DNA from 2 places in the Stenotrophomonas genospecies 3 genome. Region 1 is predicted to be linked to the other one. Evidence: riboswitches for the same ligand, from Rfam matches in the RefSeq annotation. Region 1 holds a riboswitch; the other holds the start of a gene.
The links. Region 1 has a riboswitch for glycine ahead of ACX9OT_RS02305 (trimeric intracellular cation channel family protein). Riboswitches for the same ligand answer to the same signal wherever they lie in the genome.
Positions count from the first base shown of each region.

Region 2: it holds a riboswitch for glycine, as region 1 does, so the genes downstream of both, gcvP (aminomethyl-transferring glycine dehydrogenase) here and ACX9OT_RS02305 (trimeric intracellular cation channel family protein) in region 1, are expected to answer to the same signal.

Region 1 is NZ_JBTMUR010000001.1:507,025-512,233, forward strand. It holds gene ACX9OT_RS02285 (NAD(P)/FAD-dependent oxidoreductase) at 1-915, shown strand, start outside; gene ACX9OT_RS02290 (nuclear transport factor 2 family protein) at 1,134-1,565, opposite strand; gene ACX9OT_RS02295 (hypothetical protein) at 1,634-2,026, opposite strand; gene ACX9OT_RS02300 (GIY-YIG nuclease family protein) at 2,121-2,387, opposite strand; glycine riboswitch at 2,428-2,517, shown strand; glycine riboswitch at 2,531-2,634, shown strand; gene ACX9OT_RS02305 (trimeric intracellular cation channel family protein) at 2,719-3,336, shown strand; gene ACX9OT_RS02310 (MdtA/MuxA family multidrug efflux RND transporter periplasmic adaptor subunit) at 3,622-4,788, shown strand; gene ACX9OT_RS02315 (multidrug efflux RND transporter permease subunit) at 4,785-5,209, shown strand, end outside.
Region 2 is NZ_JBTMUR010000006.1:2,773-7,981, reverse strand. It holds gene gcvP (aminomethyl-transferring glycine dehydrogenase) at 1-2,107, opposite strand, end outside; glycine riboswitch at 2,170-2,272, opposite strand; gene ACX9OT_RS09455 (multidrug effflux MFS transporter) at 2,572-3,798, shown strand; gene ACX9OT_RS09450 (siderophore-interacting protein) at 3,941-4,837, shown strand; gene ACX9OT_RS09445 (hypothetical protein) at 4,921-5,209, shown strand, end outside.

The DNA.
Region 1 (5,209 bases):
GATGCGCCCGGGCTGAAGACGCTGGACGATGCCATCGCACTGCGCCGCAAGCTGCTGCTGGCGTTCGAGCGCGCCGAGGCCGAGCCGGACCCGGCGAAGAAAGCGGCGTGGTTGAGCTTCGCCGTGGTCGGCGGCGGCCCCACCGGTGTTGAACTGGCCGGCACCCTGGCCGAAATCGCGCGGCATACGCTGCGCAACGAGTTCCGCCATATCGACCCGGCCAGCGCCAAGGTGCGGCTGGTCGAAGCCGGCCCGCGCGTGCTGTCTTCGTTCCCGGAAGTGCTTTCGCTGAAGGCACGGCGGCAACTGGAAAAACTGGGCGTGGAAGTATTGACCGGTACCCCGGTGAGCGACATCGACAGCCAGGGCTTCAAGCTCGGCGATCAGTTCGTGCCGGCCCGCACCGTGGTCTGGGCCGCCGGCGTGGCCGCTTCACCGCTGGCGCGCACCCTGGACGTGCCACTGGACCGCGCTGGACGCGTGCAGGTGCAGCCGGACCTGACCCTGCCCGACCACCCCGAGCTGTTCGTGGCCGGCGATCTGGCCGCACTGAATCAAGCCAATGGCAAGCCGGTGCCCGGCGTCGCGCCCGCCGCCAAGCAGATGGGCAAGTACGTGGCCGAGGTGATCCGCGCGCGTCTGCATGGCAAGGCCGCACCGGGGCCGTTCAAGTACGCCGACTTCGGCAACCTGGCCACCATCGGCCGCATGGCCGCGATCGTGCACCTGGGCCGGCTGCAACTCTCGGGCGTCCTCGCCTGGTGGTTCTGGCTGGCCGCACACGTGTTCTTCCTGATCGGCTTCCGCAACCGCATCGTGGTGCTGCTGAACTGGGCCGTGGCGTACTGGAGCTACCAGCGCAGCGCGCGCATCATCTTCGGTGATGACCAGGAAGACCGGCGACCGAGGCGCTAGGGCCGAAGACGGACACGGGTTCTCTGCCTGGGAGTAGATCCACGCCATGCGTGGATGAATGTCTGTGCAGGCCGCATGGAGCTCAGCCACGCATGGCGTGGCTCTACTGCCTCATCAGGCCGCCGGGCACTCGCCGTTTCGACCAAACCCGGCAGAGGTCTTCCTTTCTCGCAGTACCGGCAATTGAAAGCCAAGCTCTACCTGCGGCACGCATCGCTCTACCGCGCCTTCGGTTTCGGGTACCACAGCGCGTTGACGATGACCCAGCGCTGGTCGAAGCGCCCCATGTGGAAGTAGTCGACGAACCACGGCGTTTCCAGCCGTACCGAGGCCGCGTTGCCGGTCACGTCCAGCACCGTGCAGCGGCGGTCCCATTGATCCTTCGGGGTCTTCAGCGCGCCCTGCTTCGTCAACGAGACCAGCTCTTCCTTCGACATGCGGCGCAGGCCCAAGCGTTCGTCGGGTGTATCGCCGAGGACCGCGCGCTTGGCCAGGTCCGAGTGCAGGGAGCGGGCGACGCGCTGCGGGTCGGCCTCCAGCTGGCCGTCGACGTAATCGTGGCAGGTGGCTTCGATGGCCGCGATGGTGGCCGGGTCGGCGGCAGGGCTCGTTGCTGCGGAAAGAGCGAACAGCAGGGCAATCGTGGACATCCGGGTCTCCGGCTCTGGGCGCGGGGCGATCATCGCATGGGCAAGCCGCATCCACGCATGGCGTGGATCTACTGCATCAGGCCCATTTCGTCGACGCTCAGCTGCATGTACAGGAACGCGGCCGCTTCGTCGGTCATCGGCTGGCCCTGCGGGAAACTGTCGAGCCAGGCGGAGATGCGCGCATGCCGATGCTTCAGCGCATCAGCTATCGCGCGCTTTTCCGCGTCGGTGGCATGTTCCCGCATCTCATCGCGCAGCAGGTCATCGCCGATGCCCCATTTTTCGGCCAGCGGGATCAGGTCGACCAGATCGGGCGGCACCTGGTCGCGGCGCAGGTGGATGGGCTCGGGCGTGTCCGGGCCGCGCTGTGCGGCCAGTTCGGCGGCGCTGCCGATCTGCCCGTGCTGCAGCGGTGGCGGAGTCTGGGCGCAGGCCGACAGGGGGATACAGAACGTCAACATCAGCATCCAGCAGGATTTCATCGGACCGCTTCCTGTGTCGATGGATGTGGCGATGATGGCATGGCCCAGCACACCATCCACGCATGGCGTGGATCTACAGGACCGGGGCCTGCAGCCAGGCCAGCTTGCGTTCGCGCGGCTGCTGCTTGAGCTGCCACTCGGCCCGCGAGGCGGCGGCCCGGTCCGGGTACTCGCGCACGGCCAGCACGCGCAGCGGCGGCCGGGCCCGGGTGTAGCGCGCGCCCTTGCCGGCCTGGTGGGCGGCGAAGCGCGCGTCCACGTCGGTGCTGATGCCGGCGTAATAGCTGCCATCGCGGCATTCGAGCAGGTACAGGAACCACGGGCGGAGGGACGGGGCCATGCCCGGATTATGCCGTGCTGCACTGCAGCGGATATACTGGCGCCCGAATGCAGGAGAGAGGCGCCGCGCTGGCGCCCGCCGAAGGCGCAGGCTCCCATGATCGCTCAGGCCGGTGGGCTGGAATCCCACCAACCATGCATTCGACTCGCCGAGCTGGAGAGAGGTCACCGGGCACGCCCGGGACGATCCGCCGAAGGGGCACGCGGCCTACGCCGCTGAACTCTCAGGCAAAAGGACAGCGGGAGCGGCACCGGTCATCGTCATCCCGTCATTGCGCAGGCAGTGGCGGTAGCCGCGCATGGCCGGCCCCACCGCGCCCGGAGCCTGTCCCATGCTGCTGTCCATCATCTACCTGATCGCCATTTCCGCCGAAGCCATGACCGGCGCGCTGTCCGCCGGCCGCCGCCGCATGGACCTGTTCGGTGTGGTCATGATCGCCTGCGTTACCGCCCTCGGCGGCGGATCACTGCGCGACATCCTGCTCGGTCACTATCCGCTCGGCTGGGTGAAGCATCCCGAGTACCTGGGCTTCACCGTGTGTGCGGCGCTGATCGCCACCTGGGTCGCACGCTGGATGCACCACTTCCGCCGCACCTTCCTGGTGCTCGATGGCCTGGGCCTGATCGCCTTCACCCTGATCGGCTGTTCGATCGCGCGCGAGGCCGGCCATGCCATGCCGATCGTGCTGATCGCCGGCATGCTGACCGGCGCCTTCGGCGGCGTGCTGCGCGACATTCTCTGCAACGAGGTGCCGCTGATCTTCCAGAAGGAGCTGTACGCGATCATCGCGCTGCTGACCGGCGCGGCCTACCTGTTGCTGCTGCACTGGGGCGTGGCCGACGCCACCGCGATCCTGTGCTGCCTCGGCGGCGGCTTCGCGCTGCGCCTGCTGGCGATCCACTACCGCTGGGAAATGCCGAAGTTCGTCTATCACGACGAAGTGCATTGATTGTTTGTCGGTAGTGTCGGCCGCTGGCCGGCAACACGGCACACGCCCGCAGATTCCGGCAGGTTGCCGGCCAGCGGCCGGCACTACCGAATGCGTTGCATGACCATGGTCATACGGCATTGGCCGGGGTGATTGGCTACCATTGTCACCCCGTCGCTGCCGCGACGGCATCCAGCCACGCCGCGCCCGCGGCCCCGCCAGACAACTCCCTCCCCGCTGCCCGTGGTGCCGTGAACGCGCCGACGGGCCCGCATGTCCCTGCGCGCGCAGGGCGCAGGATGCCCCATGTCTGTCGCCGAAAATTCCCGCTTCCGTCGTGCCCGCCTGTTATGGGCGGTGCTGGCCATCGCCCTCGTCGCCGTTCTGGCGTGGTGGCTGTGGCCCCGGAATGGTGCCGGCAGCAGCGACGATGCGCCGGGCAAAACGGTGCCGGTACGCGTGGCACGCGCCAGCGCCGAGCCGCTGGTGCTGCGCCTGAAGGCGGTCGGTACGGTCACCCCGCTGCACAGCGTGGTGGTACGCAGCCGCGTGGATGGCGAACTGCTACGGCTGCATTTCCAGGAAGGCCAGCAGGTGAAGGCCGGCGATCTGCTGGCGCAGATCGACCCGCGCCCGTATGAAGTGAAGCTGGCACAGGCGCAGGGTACCCAGCAGCAGAATCTGGCCGAGCTGGAAAACGCTGAGCGCCAGCTGCAGCGCTACCGCGAACTGCAGAAGCAGAACTACGTGTCCGGGCAGGAACTGAGCGACCAGCAGAGCAAGGTGCGCCAGCTGCAGGGCCGCCGCCTCAGCGATCAGGCGTCTGTTGATGAAGCGCGCCTGCAGCTGCAGTACACCCGCATCACCGCGCCGGTCAGTGGCCGCGTCGGGCTGCGCCGTTTGGACGTGGGCAACCTGGTGCGCGCCAGCGATGCCGAAGGCCTGGTGACGCTGGCGCAGACCGCGCCGATCAGCGTGCTGTTCACCGTGCCCGAACCCGAGCTGCCTGCGCTGCTCGATGCCGTGCAGGCGCAACCGGCACTGGCGGTGGAAACCTGGGACCGCGAAGAACGCCGGCAGCTGGCCCGCGGCTCGCTGTCCAGCGTCGACAACCGCATCGATACCACCACCGGCACGTTGAAACTGCGTGCGCACTTCGACAACCACGATCTGGCGCTGTTCCCCAACCAGTTCGTCAACGTCCGCCTGCAGCTGGGCGAGCAGCCCGCGCTGCTGATTCCCGATGCCGCCGTGCAGTTCGGCAGCCAGGGCAACTACGTGCATATCGTCGACAAGGACAGCAAGGCACAACGCCGCACCGTGGTGCTCGGTCCAGCCGATGATGGACGCGTGGCCGTGCGCTCCGGGCTGGCCGCAGGGGACAAGGTGGTGATCGAAGGCATCGACGGGCTGGAAGACGGCACGGCGGTGGAGATCATCACCGAGGAGGCCGCGACCAAGGCCGGCGCATGAACCTCTCGCGCCCGTTCATCCTGCGCCCGGTCGCAACGACTCTCCTGATGGTGGCGCTGCTGCTGTCCGGCGTGCTGGCCTATCGCCTGCTGCCGGTGGCGGCGCTGCCGCAGGTCGATTACCCGATCATCCAGATCACCACGCTGTATCCGGGGGCCAGCCCCGAACTGACCACACGCACCATCACCGCACCGCTGGAGCGCCAGCTCGGCCAGATTCCCGGCCTGAAACAACTGTCGTCGACCAGTTCCGGTGGCGCCTCGGTCATTACCCTGCAGTTCGGGCTGGAGGTGTCGCTGGGTGTGGCCGAGCAGGACGTGCAGGCCGCCATCAACGCGGCGGGCAGCTTCCTGCCCGGGGACCTGCCGGTGCCGCCGGTGTACCGCAAGGTCAACCCGGCCGACACCCCCATCCTGACCTT
Region 2 (5,209 bases), on a different contig from region 1:
TCTTGTGCAGGTTCAGGTGCGAAACATCCGAACCCCACTTGCCCGGCTTGGCCACGCCGACCAGGGCGTTCATGTTGGCACCGTCGGTGTACACCTGGCCGCCGTGCTTGTGGATGATCTCGCAGATCTCCACCACCTCCTCCTCGAACACGCCGTGCGTGGACGGGTAGGTCATCATGATCGCGGCCAGGCGGTCGCTGTACTTCTCGGCGTTGAGGCGGATGTCCTCGACGTCGACGTTGCCGTTGGCATCGGTCTTGGTCACCACCACCTTCATGCCGCACATCTGTGCCGAGGCCGGGTTGGTGCCGTGCGCCGAGTCCGGAATCAGGCAGATATCGCGATGTTCCTCACCGCGCGAGCGGTGGTAGGCGCGGATCGCCAGCAGGCCGGCGTACTCGCCCTGCGCGCCGGAGTTCGGCTGCAGGCTGACCGCGTCGTAGCCGGTGCATTCGACCAGCATCGCTTCCAGCGTGTCGATCAGTTCCTTGTAGCCCAGCGCCTGGTCGGCCGGCACCAGCGGGTGGATCTGCGAGAACTCCGGCCAGGTCACCGGGATCATCTCGGCGGTGGCGTTGAGCTTCATGGTGCACGAGCCCAGCGGGATCATCGTGCGGTCCATTGCCAGGTCCTTGTCGGCCAGCGAACGCAGGTAGCGCAGCAGTTCGTGCTCGCTGTGGTGGGTGTTGAACACCGGGTGGGTCAGGAATGCGGACTGGCGCAGCAGGCCGGCCGGCAGGGCATCGGCGGTGCTGGCATCCAGCGCGTCGACGTCCAGCGTGGCACCGAACACGGCAGCCACGGCCACGATGTCGGCGCGGGTGGTGGTTTCGTCCAGGCTGATGCCGACCGAGTCGCTGTCGATCGCGCGCAGGTTGTAGCCGGCGGCGCGGGCCTTGGCGTGGATCTCATCGGCGTGCACGCCGGTGACATGCAGGGTGTCGAAGAAGTCGCCACCGACCTGCACGCCTGCATTGCGCAGCGCTGCGGCCAGGATCGAGGCCAGGCGATGGGTGCGGCGGGCAATGCGGGTCAGGCCTTCCGGGCCGTGGTAGACGGCGTACATCGACGCCATCACCGCCAGCAGCACCTGTGCAGTACAGATGTTGGAGGTGGCCTTCTCGCGACGGATGTGCTGCTCGCGGGTCTGCAGGGTCAGGCGGTAGGCCGGGTTGCCCTGGGCATCGACCGAGACGCCGATCAGGCGGCCCGGCATCGAACGCTTGTAGGCGTCACGGCAGGCCATGAACGCGGCGTGCGGGCCGCCAAAGCCGAACGGCACGCCGAAACGCTGGCTGTTGCCGACCACGATGTCCGCGCCCCATTCGCCGGGCGCGGCCAGCAGGGTCAGGGCCAGCAGGTCGGTGGCCACGGCCACCAGGCCCCCGCGTGCGTGCACGGCATCGACCAGCGCCTTGTAGTCGCCGACCTGGCCGAAGGTGTCCGGGTACTGCAACAGCAGGCCGAAGGCTTCCGCTTCCAGCGCTTCGGCCGGGGTGCCGACGCGCAGCACGATGCCCATGGGCTCGGCGCGGGTACGCAGCAGTTCCAGCGTCTGCGGGTGCACGGCGTCGTGCACGAAGAAGGTGTCCGACTTCGACTTGGCCGAACGCTTGGCCAGGGTCATCGCTTCGGCGGCGGCAGTGGCTTCGTCCAGCAGCGAGGCGTTGGCGATTTCCATGCCGGTGAGGTCGGCGCACAGGGTCTGGAAGTTGATCAGCGCTTCCATGCGGCCCTGCGAGATTTCCGCCTGGTACGGGGTGTAGGCGGTGTACCAGGCCGGGTTTTCCAGGATGTTGCGCAGGATCACGTTCGGCGTGTGGGTACCGTAGTAGCCCTGGCCGATGAAGCTGCGCAGCACGGTGTTCTTGTCGGCGATCGCACGGATCTTCGCCAGTGCCTGCACTTCGGTCATCGACTCCGGCAGCGCCAGCGGCGCCGGCGACTTGATCTTGGCCGGCACGATGGCATCGGTCATCGCATCCAGCGACGCGTGGCCGACGACGTCGAGCATCTGCGCGATCTCGGCGTCGTTGGGGCCGATGTGGCGCTCGACGAACGCATTGTGGTGCTCGAGCTCACGCAGGGAAGGGGTGTTCTGGGACATGGCGAAGGATCCGTCAGGAAAGGGCACACGCACGGGCACAAGCCGCCGGTCGGCGGTCTGCGGGGCGCCCCTCTGTCCTTTTGCCTGAGAGTTTAAAAGCGCGGCGGACCGCAGCTTCGTGCCCCTTCGGCGCCGGATCGAACCGGTCTCTCCAGAGTTCTGTTACGGGTGGTATCGGGCCTGAGCGATTACGGGCGTTGCGCCTTCGGCAGCGGTGTTCCGCTTCTCCCACCGTGTTGCCCGCTGATTATAGCCCGTTGCGGGCCCGCCGGCCGCCTCCAGGCATGGCCGCCGCGCCTGAATGGCCGATGGCCCGGTCGTGCGTTTTGTGCACCGCTGCATGGCATCGGGCGCAATCCCCACCTATGATGGGCGGATACCCGAATTCATCTGGCGCCGTCCCTGCAGAAGGGGACCGGCGCCCGCCGTGCGTGCCGCGCATGGCCCTGCCGGACGCCTTCCCCATGACCGCCGCTGTTGCTCCCTCCACCCGCCGCATGGCCCTGCTGCTCGCCGGTCTGGCCATGTTCGGTCCGTTCTCGATCGACACCATCTTCCCGGCGTTCCCGCAGCTGGCCCAGCGCCTGGCGGTGGACGAAGTGGCGGTGCAGCAGACCATCAGCGTGTACCTGCTGTTCTACGGCCTGATGAGCCTGGCGCACGGCCCGCTGTCCGATGCCTGGGGCCGCAAGCGGGTGATCCTCGGCGGCCTGGTGGTGTTCGTCGGCGCCTCGGTCGGCTGCGCGCTGTCCACCGACCTGACCACGCTGCTGGCGTTCCGCGCGCTGCAGGGCCTGTCGGCGGGTGTCGGCATGATCGTTGGCCGCGCGGTGATCCGCGATCTCTACCATGGCCACGACGCGCAGCGCCTGATGAGCCAGGTGTCGATGCTGTTCGGCATCGCCCCGGCCATCGCACCGATCATCGGTGGCTGGATCCTGCTCAGTGGCGCCGGCTGGCCGCTGATCTTCTGGTTCCTGGTGGTGTTCGGGCTGGTCCTGCTGGCGGCCACTGCACGCTACCTGCCGGAGACCCATCCGGTTGAAGCGCGCGTGCCGTTGTCGCCGCGCACGTTGATGCGTGATTACCTGCGCATCGGCTTCAACCCGCGCTTCCTGCGCCTGGCGCTGGCCGGCAGCATCGGCTTCGGTGGCATCTTCCTGTACATCTCCTCGGCGCCGGTGTTCGTGATGCAGCACCTGCATCTGGGCGAGGGCGGCTTCGCCTGGCTGTTCATCCCCACCATCGGCGGCATGACCACCGGCTCGTTCCTGTCCGGGCGCATGGCCGGGCACACCACGCCTACCCGCCAGGTCGCCATCGGTTTCGGCCTGTGTGCGCTGTCGGTGCTGTTGAACGTCGGCTACGTGGCGCTGGCCCCGCAGTTCGTGCTGCCGTGGGCGGTGCTGCCGATCTTCCTGGGCGGCATGGGCATGGCGCTGATCTTCCCGATCCTGGCGCTGGCGGTGCTGGACATGTACCCGCACCAGCGCGGCCTGGCCTCGTCGCTGCAGGCGTTCGTGCAGCTGATGATCAGCACCGTGGTGGCCGGCGTGGTGTCGCCGCTGCTCAGCGCCAGCCCGCTGCACCTGGCGTTGGGCCAGGCGGCGTTCTTCGGTGCTGGTTTCGTGTTCTGGTACTGGGAACACCAGCGTGAACGCGCGGCGCAGGCAGTCTGCACGGGTCACTGAGCAGCGTGCAGGGGTAGGGCGGACGGGGATGCCGGCACATCCTTGCAACCGCGGACAACCGGACTAGGCTGGGCATTCCAGCCAGCCGGTGCGTGGATGCACGACAGCCAGCCAATCCGATGTCGTTGCATGAGGTTCCCCCATGGCTGCGCAGCAGACCTACCGCCTGTTCGAGGTGGCGCTGAAGGAGCGCCGCGTTCTCTCCCCTTCCCTGGACCGCATGGTATTCACTGGCGCCGACGTGGCGCGGATGAAGACCGAAGGCCCGGACCAGCGGATCAAGGTGTTCTTCCCCTTGCCCGGCCAGGACCTGCCGCAGGTCCCCAGCGGCGAGGACTGGTACCCGCGCTACCGGGCGCTGCCGGACGATCAGCGCCCGCCGATGCGCACCTACACCATCCGCCAGCTGCGTGCGGAGCAGGGCGAGGTCGACGTCGATTTCGTCATCCACGGGGTGACCGGACCCGCTTCGCGCTGGGCCATGCATGCACGGCCGGGAGACCGCGTGGTGTTGCTGGCCCCCGATGCCGACTGTGCCGAGAGCAGCGAAGGCTGGGAGTGGAAGCCGCCAGCCGGTGTCGGCCAGGTACTGCTGGTGGCCGATGAAACGGCGTTGCCTGCGGTGGCGGGCATCCTCGAAGAGCTGGCGGACATGCCTGATCCGCCGCGCACGCTGGCATTGCTGGAAGTGGCCCAGGCCGGCGATGCGGTGCCGTTGAAAGCGCCGGGCACAGCCGAGCTGGTGTGGTTGCCGCGTGGGCAGGCCGCCTATGGCCAGCCGCTGCTGCAGGCGGTCCAGGAACGGCTGTCAGCGACCTCAAGCGTGGCTGCTGGCGATGCGCTGGAGGAGATCGACGTCGATACGCAGATCCTCTGGGAGCAGGCCGACACCTGCGTGGCCGGGCCGCTGTACGCCTGGGTGGCGGGCGAGGCGGGGGCGGTGATGGCGATCCGCCGCCACCTGGTGCGCGATTGCGGGCTGGACCGCCGCGCGATCACCTTCATGGGCTACTGGCGGCACGGCAAGGTGCTGGACTGACCATACTGGATCGAGCACGCGTGAAGCAGCGCTGCGGGCGGGGTGCGCTATCCTTGCGCCCCCCTTCGCAGCGGTACCGCACCATGTCCACCAGTTCCAAGACCCGCCGCGACCAGCGCCGTCGCCAGGAAAAGCAGGCCGCCAACAAGGCCGCCGCGCAGGCATCGCCGGTGGAACCGCATGCCGAGCTGCGCGATGCGCAGCGCACCCTGCTGGCCGGTGTCGTGCGCCGTGACGGCGAATGGGTGCTGGGCATGGACGGCCGCATCGCTGGCCACAGCGAGAGCGCTGCGCAGGTGCTGGCGCTGATCATGCAGGCCGGTGAACTGCACGAGCGCAACGGCACGCCGGTTCGCCTGATGTACTCCGATG